DNA from 2 places in the Desulfosporosinus meridiei DSM 13257 genome. Region 2 is predicted to be linked to the other one. Evidence: a T-box and tRNA genes for the amino acid it is inferred to sense, from the RefSeq annotation. Region 2 holds a T-box; the other holds one or more tRNA genes.
The links. A T-box is a leader RNA that pairs with one kind of tRNA and senses whether it is charged. The one in region 2 lies ahead of ileS (isoleucine--tRNA ligase), so its partner is inferred to be a tRNA-Ile.
Positions count from the first base shown of each region.

Region 1: it encodes a tRNA-Ile, which carries the amino acid that the T-box ahead of ileS (isoleucine--tRNA ligase) is inferred to sense. The anticodon was not compared.

Region 1 is NC_018515.1:1,831,680-1,839,337, forward strand. It holds rRNA gene DESMER_RS08410 (16S ribosomal RNA) at 258-1,824, shown strand; tRNA gene DESMER_RS08415 (tRNA-Ile) at 2,041-2,117, shown strand; tRNA gene DESMER_RS08420 (tRNA-Ala) at 2,149-2,224, shown strand; rRNA gene DESMER_RS08425 (23S ribosomal RNA) at 2,326-5,236, shown strand; rRNA gene rrf (5S ribosomal RNA) at 5,341-5,456, shown strand; gene DESMER_RS08435 (hypothetical protein) at 5,587-6,429, opposite strand; gene DESMER_RS08440 (LTA synthase family protein) at 6,765-7,658, shown strand, end outside.
Region 2 is NC_018515.1:3,986,360-3,994,017, reverse strand. It holds gene DESMER_RS18440 (response regulator transcription factor) at 1-158, shown strand, start outside; gene DESMER_RS18435 (sensor histidine kinase) at 166-1,539, shown strand; gene DESMER_RS18430 (biotin/lipoyl attachment domain-containing protein) at 1,586-2,518, shown strand; gene DESMER_RS18425 (YggS family pyridoxal phosphate-dependent enzyme) at 2,588-3,286, shown strand; gene DESMER_RS18420 (cell division protein SepF) at 3,311-3,766, shown strand; gene DESMER_RS18415 (YggT family protein) at 3,798-4,034, shown strand; gene DESMER_RS18410 (YlmH/Sll1252 family protein) at 4,036-4,833, shown strand; gene DESMER_RS18405 (DivIVA domain-containing protein) at 4,845-5,306, shown strand; gene DESMER_RS18400 (hypothetical protein) at 5,393-5,866, shown strand; T-box leader at 5,906-6,109, shown strand; gene ileS (isoleucine--tRNA ligase) at 6,222-7,658, shown strand, end outside.

The DNA of each region.
Region 1 (7,658 bases), 2.2 Mb from region 2:
ACTGAGCGCCACAAAGATGCGCAGAGGTTAACAGGGAGAAGGTTAAGGCTCAAACCTAGTTAATCAAGCTAAATACAAAATTAGTTATTGACAACGAGAGTTGAAAATGCTAAGATGTGATTCCGGCCCAAACGGGTCAAACAAAATTCATGGTCTTTGAAAACTAAACAACAAGGACAGCCAATGAGAGAAACTCTTAGGGGTTTCAAAATAAATCATGAGTCAATCATCTTCTTCTAGAAGAAGTGAAATAACTTTTTTTGGAGAGTTTGATCCTGGCTCAGGACGAACGCTGGCGGCGTGCCTAACACATGCAAGTCGAACGGAGAATTTGATAAGCTTGCTTAGAAAAATTCTTAGTGGCGGACGGGTGAGTAACGCGTGGGTAACCTACCCATAAATCCGGGACAACCCTTGGAAACGAGGGCTAATACCGGATAATCTTAGAGCTTGGCATCAAGCGTTAAGGAAAGATGGCCTCTGAACATGCTATCGATTATGGATGGACCCGCGTCTGATTAGCTAGTTGGTGGGGTAAAGGCCTACCAAGGCGACGATCAGTAGCCGGCCTGAGAGGGTGAACGGCCACACTGGGACTGAGACACGGCCCAGACTCCTACGGGAGGCAGCAGTGGGGAATCTTCCGCAATGGACGAAAGTCTGACGGAGCAACGCCGCGTGTATGATGAAGGTCTTCGGATTGTAAAGTACTGTCTTTGGGGAAGAACGGTGGCTTTGAAAATATTGAGGCCACATGACGGTACCCAAGGAGGAAGCCCCGGCTAACTACGTGCCAGCAGCCGCGGTAATACGTAGGGGGCAAGCGTTGTCCGGAATTATTGGGCGTAAAGGGCGCGTAGGCGGATTGTTAAGTCCGGTGTGAAAGATCAGGGCTCAACCCTGAGAGTGCATCGGAAACTGGGAATCTTGAGGACAGGAGAGGAAAGTGGAATTCCACGTGTAGCGGTGAAATGCGTAGATATGTGGAGGAACACCGGTGGCGAAGGCGACTTTCTGGACTGTAACTGACGCTGAGGCGCGAAAGCGTGGGGAGCAAACAGGATTAGATACCCTGGTAGTCCACGCCGTAAACGATGAGTGCTAGGTGTAGAGGGTATCGACCCCTTCTGTGCCGCAGTTAACACAATAAGCACTCCGCCTGGGGAGTACGGCCGCAAGGTTGAAACTCAAAGGAATTGACGGGGGCCCGCACAAGCGGTGGAGCATGTGGTTTAATTCGACGCAACGCGAAGAACCTTACCAAGGCTTGACATCCTACGAATCTTTAGGAAACTAGAGAGTGCCCTTCGGGGAGCGTAGAGACAGGTGGTGCATGGTTGTCGTCAGCTCGTGTCGTGAGATGTTGGGTTAAGTCCCGCAACGAGCGCAACCCCTGTATTTAGTTGCTAACAAGTAAGGTTGAGCACTCTAGATAGACTGCCGGTGATAAACCGGAGGAAGGTGGGGATGACGTCAAATCATCATGCCCCTTATGTCTTGGGCTACACACGTGCTACAATGGCCGGTACAGACGGAAGCGAAGCCGCGAGGTGAAGCAAATCCGAGAAAGCCGGTCTCAGTTCGGATTGCAGGCTGCAACTCGCCTGCATGAAGTCGGAATCGCTAGTAATCGCAGGTCAGCATACTGCGGTGAATACGTTCCCGGGCCTTGTACACACCGCCCGTCACACCACGAAAGTCTGCAACACCCGAAGCCGGTGAGGTAACCCGAAAGGGAGCTAGCCGTCGAAGGTGGGGCCGATAATTGGGGTGAAGTCGTAACAAGGTAGCCGTATCGGAAGGTGCGGCTGGATCACCTCCTTTCTAAGGAGAACGGTTTAGAGCTTAGGCTTTAAACGAACATCCTAGTGGTCGATTCTCACGAAGAACATCGGTTGAAAAACTAAGTTCGACGAGAGATCAATAACGAGTCGCAAGACTCACGCCGAGGGATCGGCAACTCATTGGAAACAGCTGTTGTTTAGTTTTGAGAGACCATAGTAATGGAATCTCAAAAACGCGAATGCGAATATCGAAAATGGGCCTGTAGCTCAGTTGGTCAGAGCGCACGACTGATAATCGTGAGGTCGATGGTTCAAATCCATCTAGGCCCACCAAAATCGATATACAAATTCGGAATATTGAAATGGGGGTATAGCTCAGCTGGGAGAGCACCTGCCTTGCAAGCAGGGGGTCAGCGGTTCGATCCCGCTTACCTCCACCAAATTCACTGTTCTTTGAAAACTGCATAGAGAAAACTAGTAAAGTCGAACGAATTCACATCAATACGTAAGTATTGAGTAAACCTAAAAGTAGCGACCAATAGGTCAAGCTATTAAGGGCGTACGGTGGATGCCTAGGCGCTAAGAGTCGAAGAAGGGCGCGGTTAACAGCGAAATGCCATGGGGAGTCGTAAGCAGGCTTTGATCCATGGATACCCGAATGGGGCAACCCAACCGGAGTCATGTCCGGTTATCCTCAACTGAATACATAGGTTGAAGAAGACAACCCAGGGAACTGAAACATCTAAGTACCTGGAGGAAAAGAAAGAATCATCGATTCCCTGAGTAGCGGCGAGCGAAACGGGAAGAGCCCAAACCGAATCCTTCGGGGTTCGGGGTTGTAGGACCCTCTTTTAAGAATGGAATTCTAGTCGAACAGATCTGGAAAGGTCGAGCAAAGAAGGTAACACTCCTGTAGACGAAAGAAGGACATTCTGTGAGGGAATCCTGAGTACCGCGGGACACGTGAAACCCCGTGGGAAGCAGGGAGGACCACCTCCCAAGGCTAAATACTACTTAGCGACCGATAGCGAACCAGTACCGTGAGGGAAAGGTGAAAAGCACCTCGGAAGAGGAGTGAAAAAGAACCTGAAACCGTACGCTTACAAGCAGTTACAGTCCAATTATGGATGGTAGCGTGCCTTTTGTAGAATGAACCGGCGAGTTACGGTATGTAGCAAGGTTAAGGTGAGAAGCCGGAGCCGAAGCGAAAGCGAGTCTGAAGAGGGCGCAAGTTACATGCTGTAGACCCGAAACCGTGTGATCTACCCATGGCCAGGGTGAAGGTGGGGTAAAACCCACTGGAGGCCCGAACTCACTGTCGTTGAAAAGGCAGGGGATGAGCTGTGGGTAGGGGTGAAATGCCAATCGAACACGGAGATAGCTGGTTCTCCCCGAAATAGCTTTAGGGCTAGCCTCAATTGATGATCGATGGCGGTAGAGCACTGAATAGGCTAGGGGCCTTACCAGGTTACCGAACCTTATCAAACTCCGAATGCCATCAGATTTAGATTGGGAGTCAGACTGTGGGGGATAAGCTTCATAGTCGAAAGGGAAACAGCCCAGACCATCAGCTAAGGTCCCCAAGTATACACTAAGTGGGAAAGGATGTGGAATTGCACAGACAACCAGGATGTTGGCTCAGAAGCAGCCACCATTTAAAGAGTGCGTAATAGCTCACTGGTCGAGTGGTTCTGCGCCGAAAATGTAACGGGGCTCAAGTGTATCACCGAAGCTATGGCTTGCAGTTTTACTGCAGGGGTAGGGGAGCGTTCTATCAGCCGAGAAGTCAGACTGTAAGGTCTGGTGGAGTGGATAGAAGTGAGAATGCCGGTATGAGTATGCGAAAAGGAAGGTGAGAATCCTTCCCGCCGAAAATCTAAGGATTCCTGGGGAAGGCTCGTCCGCCCAGGGTAAGTCGGGACCTAAGCCGAGGCCGAAAGGCGTAGGTGATGGACAACTGGTTGAGATTCCAGTACCACCTAGAAATGTTTGAGCAATGGGGTGACACAGAAGGATAGGTTAAGCCAACCGTTGGTTGAGTTGGCCCAAGCGAGTAGGAGGTAGGGTAGGCAAATCCGCCCTGCGAGACTCTGAGACGTGACGGGGAGCGAAAATTAGTAGCGAAGTAACCGACTCCAAGCTGTCAAGAAAAACCTCTAGTGAGTGACTAGGTGCCCGTACCGTAAACCGACACAGGTAGATGGGGTGAGAATCCTAAGGCGCGCGAGAAAACCCTCGTTAAGGAACTCGGCAAAATAGCCCCGTAACTTCGGGAGAAGGGGCGCTCTTGGTAACAAGAGCCGCAGAGAAATGGTCCAGGCGACTGTTTAACAAAAACACAGGTCCCTGCTAATCCGAAAGGAGATGTATAGGGGCTGACACCTGCCCGGTGCTGGAAGGTTAAGAGGAGAGGTTAGGGGCAACCCGAAGCTTTGAATTGAAGCCCCAGTAAACGGCGGCCGTAACTATAACGGTCCTAAGGTAGCGAAATTCCTTGTCAGGTAAGTTCTGACCCGCACGAAAGGTGTAACGATCTGGACACTGTCTCAACGAGGGACTCGGCGAAATTGTAATACCCGTGAAGATGCGGGTTACCTGCGACAGGACAGAAAGACCCCATGGAGCTTTACTGTAGCTTGACATTGGATTTTGGTATAAAATGTACAGGATAGGTGGGAGACTAAGAAGCTAGGGCGCCAGCCTTGGTGGAGTCAACGGTGGGATACCACTCTTTTTGTACTGAAATTCTAACTAGGTCCCCTGAATCGGGGATTAGGACAGTATCAGGTGGGCAGTTTGACTGGGGCGGTCGCCTCCTAAAGAGTAACGGAGGCGCCCAAAGGTTCCCTCAGCGCGGTTGGAAATCGCGCGAAGAGTGTAAAGGCAAAAGGGAGCTTGACTGCGAGACCTACAAGTCGAGCAGGGACGAAAGTCGGGCTTAGTGATCCGGTGGTACCGAGTGGAAGGGCCATCGCTCAACGGATAAAAGCTACCCTGGGGATAACAGGCTTATCTCCCCCAAGAGTCCATATCGACGGGGAGGTTTGGCACCTCGATGTCGGCTCATCGCATCCTGGGGCTGTAGTAGGTCCCAAGGGTTGGGCTGTTCGCCCATTAAAGCGGTACGTGAGCTGGGTTCAGAACGTCGTGAGACAGTTCGGTCCCTATCCGTCGCAGGCGCAGGAAATTTGAGAGGATCTGTCCCTAGTACGAGAGGACCGGGATGGACGAATCCCTGGTGTACCAGTTGTCTCGCCAGAGGCATAGCTGGGTAGCTATATTCGGAGCGGATAAGCGCTGAAAGCATCTAAGCGCGAAACCGACCTCAAGATGAGATTTCCCACAGCGAAAGCTGGTAAGACCCCTGAAAGATGATCAGGTTGATAGGCCAGGTGTGGAAGCACGGTGACGTGTGGAGCTGACTGGTACTAATCGGTCGAGGGCTTGACCTAAATCGAGACTCTAAGGTGAGTGGCTCAAATTCTTAGACAATACTAGATAGACTCTGTGCAGTTTTGAGAGAACAGCCTTCGAAAGAAAGCGACTATCTCAGACATCTGGTGATTATGCCGGAGGGGTTCCACCCGTTCCCATACCGAACACGGAAGTTAAGACCTCCAGGGCCGATGATACTTGGGGCATAGCCCCTGGGAAAGTAGGTCATCGCCAGGTAAAACAAGCGAAAGACCATCTCGTTAGAGATGGTCTTTCTTTATGTTCATCCTTCCACCTCATCTGGGGTGTCTTAAATTCGCCCACGTGGGCGAATTTGGGGAGCCGGGGTTCTACCCGTTCCAATTTGCTATTGTACCTTCATCTTTAAGGAATACTTTTCAATTATGATAAAGGCAACTATGCTAGAAAAGTAAAGTATCATTGAGTAGAGGAGATTCCATCCGTCTTTTACAACAAGAATATTTAATTTCATAAGAATATATTGACCAAAAAATGCAATGCAGAATGGTATGAGTTTAAAATACCATTTTTTAAGGATACATACACAGATAACTAAAAATATGACCTCAAATAATTGATAAGTGAATATAAACATCGTACTCGATAAATATAAATTTTCTGCCCAATTAACGTTATAGTATTGTTTTCCTAACAGTAAAAGTACGGGAATGGGGTAATGTAGAAGTACAAACCCAACAAAGTAAAATGTAATATTCCTGATGAGTCTCGACTTAGTGGGATTGAGCATAGCAAAGTACTTTTTAGAAAATACTTGAAAGAAAAAAATCAAGAAACCTGTCATGTAATACTTCCACCAGTGATGTTCGTATATTCCTGATTTCAAACACAAATACTCAATTAGTAAATAGATAATAGTTATAAAAGAAATCCATCCATATCCCAGGCAATTAGCTGCAACTAATATAGCTGTTCCGGGATAGAAAGTGGAATTAAGTATTAGATGACCTAATATGTTTTGTGCCCAAGGATCAGAGAAAATGCCTGTTTTATAGGCGTAAGCATCAAGCAAGCCAAGGACGACAAATTCACCGATCCATGTGATACATGTTGTAAAGAGGTAGAAAACAAGAAAGGTAGAACGTTTGACAGTTTGCTTTTTATAGATGGAAAAAACGGTGGCTCCCAGCCCAATAATAGCGATAAGATAATACCAGTATATGTTGGCCATAATTAGCTCCTTGTAATTTATATCAGAAACATTTAGCCATTATGAAAGTGTATATATTACTGCTCAGTAAAGCCTCAGAAATGAATACACTATAGCTTTCCCGTAATTCATGCAGAAATCCAAGATAATTAGGGCTTTTAGCTATTAATCTTGGATTTCCTATTTGAGCCGAATCATTGCTAATGAGAAGTCCCGTTTATAACCGTAAAACTAATGAGGTTAAGAAGATAATTAAAATATGATATTGCAAAATCTAGCGAAAACCCTCAGTATTGTAAAGGGAAAAGCAAAGTTTTGTCGAATAAAACTAAGTTGAGTGATTTTATTGTGAGGGAATGGTGATTTTGGCTCGTATAGAAGATGAGCTTGTAAAAACAAGCTCAAAATATAGTAATCCTCTTAGTAGTATTCGCTACCTAGTTATGTGCTTAAAAACTCTGATCATATCCTGCCTAGAAGTTAAGGGTTTCGTTCTAGCGTTCACTACAGCAGCCATGCTACACAAGTCCATACTATTTATTGGCTTAATTAACAATGATAATGCAACTAAATATGACCATATAAAAGCTTTTTATAGCTTTAGTTCAGCTCCTCCTTTAGATGTTTACATTGCATTTATTCTGGTAGTCTTGAGTTTCTCCTATTTATTTAAGGGTAAAGCCCGTTTCTGGTGTCTAGTAGCCTGCAATAGTTTATTTTCACTTCTCCTAATTACTAATTTGATGTATTATCGTGGGTACAGTAGCTTTGTATCACCATATTTGCTTAGTCAAACCACAAATCTGGACAATCTTTTTAGTAGTATAATTTCAATGTTGCGTCCGGTTGATTTTTTCTTCGTTGTTGACTTGTTATTTTTGGCGGGACTGGGCTTAGTGTATAAAGCATTTTACAGCAGGGTTCAAAGAAGTGTTTATACATTTCTGATCCTCTCGGTGCTTTCAGTCTCGTATATATATTACCAGCATGTTCAAATGGATTTAAGTGGGAATGAAGATACTATGCTGTTCAGAGTTGCTTGGTCTCCGAATCAGACAATGTCAAACCTATCCCCCCTGGGCTACCATATGTTTGATACTTACAACTATTTTAAAGATCTTAAGGATTCCCAATTAACACCGGAAGAACAGAATGAAATTAAGAATTGGCTCGCTCAAAATCAAGAGAAATTACCGCCAAATGATTATAAGGGGATGTTCAAGGGGCAAAACCTGGTCATGATTCAAGTA
Region 2 (7,658 bases):
ATGACTTATTGGAAAGAATTTGGGGATACGAATATGATGGCGACACACGTACCGTTGATGTCCATGTTCGACATCTGCGCTTGAAAATTGAAAAGGATCCCTCCAATCCGGATTATATCGAAACATTACGTGGAATTGGTTATCGATTTAAAGGATAGTTAAACTATGAGTATTAAATGGCGAATAACTGGCCTCTTTTTAGGTATGACTGCCCTTTCACTGCTTCTTTTTTGGGTAGGAGAAAGTGCGAGGTTGATTTCCGGTCGCCAGCAAATTGATTTAGGAGTTGTACTTCTTGCGTTGCTTCTTCCGGCAGGAATTGTTTATTTCTACACGAGTCAACTTATTCGACGAATGGAGAAATTGCATTTCGCAACCCAGCGCATTGCCAGGGGAGATTTTGAACATATTCATTTGTCGGATTCCAGTGACGAAATTGGACAATTTACCATTGAGCTTAATAACCTCTCACGACACGTTGAGATGATAGTCCAAAATGGAACCCAAGAGGCACAGAAGATGGAAGCAATTCTAGCGGGGATGCAAGAGGGTGTCGTGGCGGTTGATCATGTAGGGCGGGTTGTCTTAGTGAATGCTGCGGCAGAGAGAATTTTTGAACGGCAAAAAACAGTTCGGGAACTAGAATATCTGTTAGAGCTGACCTATGATACTGAACTAGAGCAACTTACTCGTAAAGTCCTTTCAGGCCAACCTTCAGCTTCGAGAGAAATAAATATTGCCCAAAGGATTGTGCAAAGTAAAATTAATCCTATTTTAAGCGGACAAGGTCAGTCTCGTGGCGCAGTTATAGTATTTCATGATGTAACTGAACTACGAAGGCTTGAAAAAATTCGGACAGAGTTTGTTGCCAATGTCTCTCATGAATTAAGAACCCCTCTAACATCCATCAAAGGATTCGTAGAAACCCTTCTTGATGGAGCTGCGGAGGATCCCTCTTTACGAAATCGTTTTCTGGGAATAATCCAGGGAGAGACCTTGCGCTTACAAAGACTCATTGAAGACTTAATGACTCTGGCACGCCTCGAAGGTCAGCAAAATCATGCTATAAGCTCTGTTAAAATAAGTTACGTCCAGAATGCATTTGAAATAATAAAACCCGTAATTCAAAGTTTCGCCCAAGCAAAAGAAATTCAATTAGAAGTTGATTTGCCTGACAATTTGCCTCCCCTAAACATAGGAGAGAATTTATTAAGTCAACTTCTTTTAAATTTATTGGAAAATGCCGTAAAATATACGGCTGAAGGAAGGGTTTGGTTAAATGCACAAGTTGGACCGGAGTTTCTTCGCTTGGAATTTGGAGATACCGGTTGTGGCATACCTGAGGAAACATTGCCGAGAATTTTTGAGCGGTTTTATAGAGTAGATAAGGCCCGTTCACGTGAACAAGGGGGAACAGGGCTTGGACTTAGTATTGTGAAGCACATGGTAGAGGGATTAGGCGGAAATATCAGTGTGAATTCTAAGGTGGGAGTAGGAACGGTTTTTACGTGTTATTTACCAAGAGCTAAATTGAAATGAAACACCTAGTTCGTACACGGAAACTCGAAATTCCAGGGAGGGTAAAATGGAGGGGAGAAGAAGAAAATCCTATTTTTGGTTTTGGGGTCTAATATTCATTATGTTAGTAGGCGGAATTGGATGGTGCTATCGCTCATCGTTCATTGCAGGAACAATAAAGTTTGCAACTGCTGAAACAGGAACCATTAATCATGAACGGATTGTGGTTGCAACTTTTGCTAACGAAGAATTGTCTGTACTCGCTCCAATTTCCGGTAAAGTTGAATACCTTGGAGGAGATGGGCAACGTATTAGGCGTGGGGAACAGGTGGCAACTATAAAACCTGAGGGGGCTGCACCAGGTACTAAGACTAGCGGAATAAATCAGTTGATAACTGCAGCTAAGGGGGGGTTGTTTTTTCAGCAAAGTGATGGTCTGGAATCCATTCTTACCAGTGAAAACCTTATCTCAATGGATCTGAATAAGCTGTTAACCCAGACCCCTGTGGCCAAAACAACTGGAGATACCTTTCAAACTGGTGAGGTTATAGGGAAAATCGTGAATAACCTTATTCCAACAATGGCCTTTTTGGAGATTTCGGATATAGACGAGCTCACAGTTGGCAAAACTATGCGTGTTACTATGGGTAAACAGACTATTAGTGCTAAAATTTTGCGTAAGTCTGATCAGCCAAAAGGAGTAATCGTTCAATTTCCATACTATATTGACGGCTCAGCGGTGCAAAGAAGGCAGGATGTGTCTTGGGTTTTCCGTCCGCCCACTAATGGAGTGCTTATTCCGAAATCCGCTTTATGGACAAAAGGAGAGGAACTGGGGGTTTTTCTCTGGAGTGAGGGGATTGTGCAGTTCAGAAAGGTGAAAGTCCTTGATGAAGATGACAGCATGGTTTGCATCGAGAATCTCCCAAGTGGTATTCCTGTTGTAATAACCCCTCGAGATGGACTCGAAGGATTAGTTGCCAACGTAAAAAATATCTAGAGAGTGATTTATTTAGCAGGAAACCTATGAAACAGCGTAGAATTCATTATTTTCGAAGGAGATAGTCTGATGTTGGCAAAAGCGGGGATAGAACAGCGCTTAAATGAGGTTCGTCGGCGTATTAACCAAGCCGCAGAACGAAGTAAGAGAGATCCGAGTACTATCCGATTATTGGCCGTCTCTAAGAATCAGCCGGTTTCAAGTTTAGAGGAGGCTTATCGGGCTGGACAAAGAGTCTTTGCTGAGAATCGAGTTCAAGAATGGTTGGAAAAGGCTCCTAATCTTCCGAATGATTGCCAGTGGCATCTGGTGGGGAGGCTTCAGACGAACAAAGTAAAATATTTAGATGATAAAATTGCAATGATTCATTCGTTGGACAGGCTTCCATTGTTGGAAGCACTAAATATCCAAGGAGAACGACGCAGCATTGTTTGGACAACGTTGGTTCAGGTTAATATTGCGCGGGATCCTGCCAAAGCTGGACTCATGCCAGAGGAAGTGGCGGACTTTCTGAGCTCAGTTGGTGATTTTCCTTTTGTTAGAATACAAGGGTTGATGACCATTGGGGCATTGGAAGCAAGCATGACTGAAACTCAGGGTTTTTTTCGCCAACTTCGAGAATTGCGGGACACTCTGCAATCTCGAAAGTGGCCTGGAGCCGATTTGGACGAGCTTTCAATGGGAATGAGTCAAGATTTTGAACTGGCTATAGAAGAAGGGGCAACCCTTGTACGTGTAGGCCGTCAGATTTTCGGCGACCGTGAATAGAGACCTGAAAGAGGAGGAAAGATAATGGCCAAATTATTTGATAAGGTTATTGGAATTATGGGTTTCGCAGACGAGGAAACTGAAGAGGATATTCTTGAGGAGAACGAACGTGAGAAAAGTGTTCAGGAAGAAGTTCGTACCAGCCGTAAAAACGCTCAGGTAGTAAGTATACATACTCAGAAACAGATGCGAGTTGTAGTGATGGAACCAAATTCTTTCGAAGAAGCTCAAAACATTGCCGACCAGCTTAAGACCCGTCGGCCTGTAATTGTTAACCTGGAAAACGCTGAGAAGGTTTTAGCTAAACGTATCGTTGATTTTATTAGTGGGACAACTTATGCGTTAAATGGAAACATGCAGAAAGTCGGAAATGGTATATTCTTGTTTGTTCCGAATAACGTCGACATATCTGGGGAGATGAGAGACGAGCTTAAAGACAAGGGAATGTTTTGGCAGAGTTCTAAGTTAGGGAGGGATTAGTATTCTATTCGTTGTTCAAATAGTAAGTAAAGTGATATCTATTCTGATATACGCCATTTTTGTAAGAGTTATTTTGTCCTGGTTTGGGCCTAAGTTTTACCCCTCAAACAACAAATTAGTTGCGGTTCTCTATGATGTAACCGATCCGATCCTCAAACCATTCCAGCGTTTTCAATTTGGCAATGCTGCAATGCGAATGGACTTCTCGCCAATCTTTGCAATCCTTGCCTTGAACGTTGCACAATGGCTGTTATGGCAAATCTTCTAGAATGAGGCATTTAATTGATCGAAGCGTCTTAAAATATTGGGTTGATAAAGAAGCACGTTTAGAAGCAGCTCATTTATTGGATCAAGTAAATTTAGTCCTTAGTAAAGAGTTCCAACAGGTAACTCCATTTTTGAGTTTTGCTATGCGGGATTGGATTGAATCCGTTTTACGTAAAGAACATCTTGCCTATCTGGCAGAGGGCGGACTCCCTGATGCTGAACGGGTTCGCATTATTATGGGTGCAAAGGGAGACATCATGAAACCGGAGCAGGCAGAGATTTCCCTGTTGTCAGTTCGAGCCACTAATCTGCGTGCTAAACTAGAGCATCATCAGATACTTGGATCTCTTATGGGATTAGGCTTACGAAGAGATTTATTTGGAGATATTCAAGCTGGCCAGAGTGGCTTCTATGTTGCAACTACGCTGGAAATCGTCCCAGTTTTGTTAAATCAATGGACTGAAGCCGGGCGGGAAAAAATTAATGTTTCAATATCAGAAGGAATACCGGATCTTCTGCCTGGACTGGGTGAAGAGCGGCGTATAACTGTAAATTCATCACGCCTAGATGCGGTAATTGCTAATGCCTTTGGGGTATCAAGAAGTATGGCTCAAGAATGGATAACTCAAGGTAAGGTTAAAAAGTCAGGTCTTGGGGTGACCAAAGTAGAAACAGAAGTACAACCTAATGACTTAGTATCTTGTCGAGGGCATGGGCGCGTTAAGCTATTGGAGTGCTCCAATACCCGAAAAGACAAAATAGCTTGGCAAATCCTACTTTTTCGGTCACAACGGCATTAGGAGGGATCAAAATGGAAATGACTCCACTTGATATACGAAATAAAGCTTTTCGCAAAGGGATTCGCGGCTATCAATGTGAGGAAGTGGAGAAATTCCTCGAGAATGTCAGCCAAGAATTTGAATTAGCATATACAGAGAATTTCGAACTCCGTGAAAAGACGAAAGCGTTAGAAACGGAAATCGGACATTATCGGCAAATAGAGAATACCTTACAACAGACTTTGGTGTTGGCTCAACAAACTGCTGAAGAAGTCAAGGAGTCTGCGCGTCAGGAGGCGGCAATTATTCTGCGAGAGGCAGAACATGCTAAGACAATAAAGGTTGCTGAAGCACAGAAGAAGTGGGAAGAAATTCAAGAAGAGATCCAAGGTCTTGCCAGGAAACGCGATTTATTGCGTACGCAACTTAAGTCTTTTTTAATAGCCCATCTAGATTTAGAAACCTTACAAGAGAAAAATGAAGGCATCGCTTAACGAGATCAGCTGGAAAATGTTGCGAATCTCTCTGGTTTCGTGGTAAAATGTTTTACAGATGACTTTGAAGGAGAAGGGTTTCATCAATGTATAGAATAATTAGTGAGATATCTCCGGACTTTCTCATTCAAGGGTTTGCCTTACACCAGGATGAGAATGAGATTTATGTTGGCAAAGTTGGCGGCCAAGAGGTTCAGCTTTTAGCTTCCATTGATAACTTAAATTCAGATGAAAAAGATATAAAGATTTTTTGTGTTGGGTTTGCTGAAGCAGATCACCATTTTCGTTCCGGAGATGTTTTGATGACCGGAAGTGATGATTTGCTAGATCGTGCCTTTAGGGCAATGGATGAAATGGAACAACGTGGTGTCGTTGTAAGTTTGACTCCCCCTCCAGACTCTAAGCACTTATACGTATCCAAAGAGCAGATGGATCCTTTTGTTCAAGACTGGAAAAGCCGGAAGCTATCATTTCTTTGTCTTTGGATGATGGAGCCGATTGATTCGGAAGGGCAAGCGAAACTCATTACCATACTGCGTAAAGTTATTTTAAAAGACTAGTGCTTTTATTGCATTTGTAGTAATTTGATAGTATAAATCTTAAACACGTTGAAAAGGACAGTCTTTGTTAACTGACTAAACAGCGAGCGGGGTTGGTGTGAGCCCGTGAGAAAGTGCAAAGAGATCCCCTTGGAGTGAAAGGCTGAAAGGTTAAGTAAGCTTTGTTCGGTTTGTCCCCGTTAAAAGACTTCCGAGTGGCTTTAGAGCAACATGGGTGGTACCGCGAGTAATCTCGTCCCTATTAGGGGCGGGATTTTTAGTTGCTCCATTCGGACGAAATAGCAGTTGGTAAGGTGATAAAAACATTGAAATTCGGCAAGGATAATATGCTTGAACCAAAGGAGGATATCTTTTAATGGACTATCGTAATACATTAAACCTACCCGAAACGGATTTCCCAATGCGGGGGAATCTTCCCAAAAGAGAACCGGAAATTCTCAAAGCATGGGAAGAAGAGAATCTTTATGAGAAAGTGCAAAAGGCTCGGGAAGGGTGCCCGAAATTCATTCTCCATGACGGCCCCCCCTACGCGAACGGCGATATTCATCTGGGACATGCTATTAATAAAGTACTTAAAGATATCATCGTCAAATATAAGACCATGATGGGTTTTGATGCTCCTTATGTTCCTGGTTGGGATACCCATGGACTTCCGATTGAACAACAAGTTATTAAAAAATTAGGAGTAAACCGTCATTCGGTTTCCGCCCTTGAATTTAGAGAGAAATGCAAGGATTATGCAGAGAAGTATGTAGGGATTCAACGGGAAGAATTCAGACGGCTTGGAGTAAGGGGGGATTGGGAAAACCCTTATCTGACTCTGCAAAAGGAGTATGAAGCTGCTCAAATAGGAGTTTTTGGGGATATGACTAAGAAAGGGTATATCTATAAAGGGTTAAAGCCTGTTTATTGGTGCCCTTCCTGTGAAACTGCACTTGCTGAGGCTGAAATTGAATATGCCGATAAGCCAGCTACTGCAATTTATGTGAAATTTGCGGTACGTGATGGACTAAGTGTTCTTACTGAAGATAACACATTTGTCGTTATTTGGACGACAACTCCATGGACACTGCCGGCAAATCAAGCAATTAGTGTACATCCTGAGTTTAAGTATGCCGTTGTAAAGGCGAACCAAGAACATTGGGTTGTTGCTGAAGGGATGTTAGAATCCCTACGTTCCCTCTGGAAGCTGGAACTTCCTGTAGTAAAGATACTTTCAGGAAAGGAACTTGAAGGGGTTATATGCAAAAATCCCCTTATGAATCGAGACTCGTTAGTAATCTGTGGGGAACATGTTACCTTAGAAGCCGGTACAGGGTGTGTTCATACAGCCCCTGCCCATGGTGAAGATGATTTCTATGTTAGCAAGAAGTATGACTTAACCGTTTTATGTCCCGTTGACCACCAAGGGAAATTTACCTCAGAAGGTGGCGCATATGCGGGACTAAAGACCGGAAAGGCAAATCCTGTAATTGTGGAGGATCTAAAGAATTCCGGAGATCTTGTACTTGAGGAAATCATCGAACACAGTTATCCTCACTGTTGGCGCTGTAAAAGCCCGATTATCTTTCGGGCAACTGAACAGTGGTTTGCTTCGATTAATGGTTTCCGACAAGCTGCTTTAGATGAGATAGAGAAGGTTCGCTGGATACCTGCTTGGGGAAAAGACCGGATCTTTAACATGATAGCCGACAGGGGAGATTGGTGTATTTCTCGGCAGCGGACTTGGGGAGTACCTATCCCGATCTTCTATTGTCAGGATTGTGGGAAAGTGTTAGTTAACGATCAAACT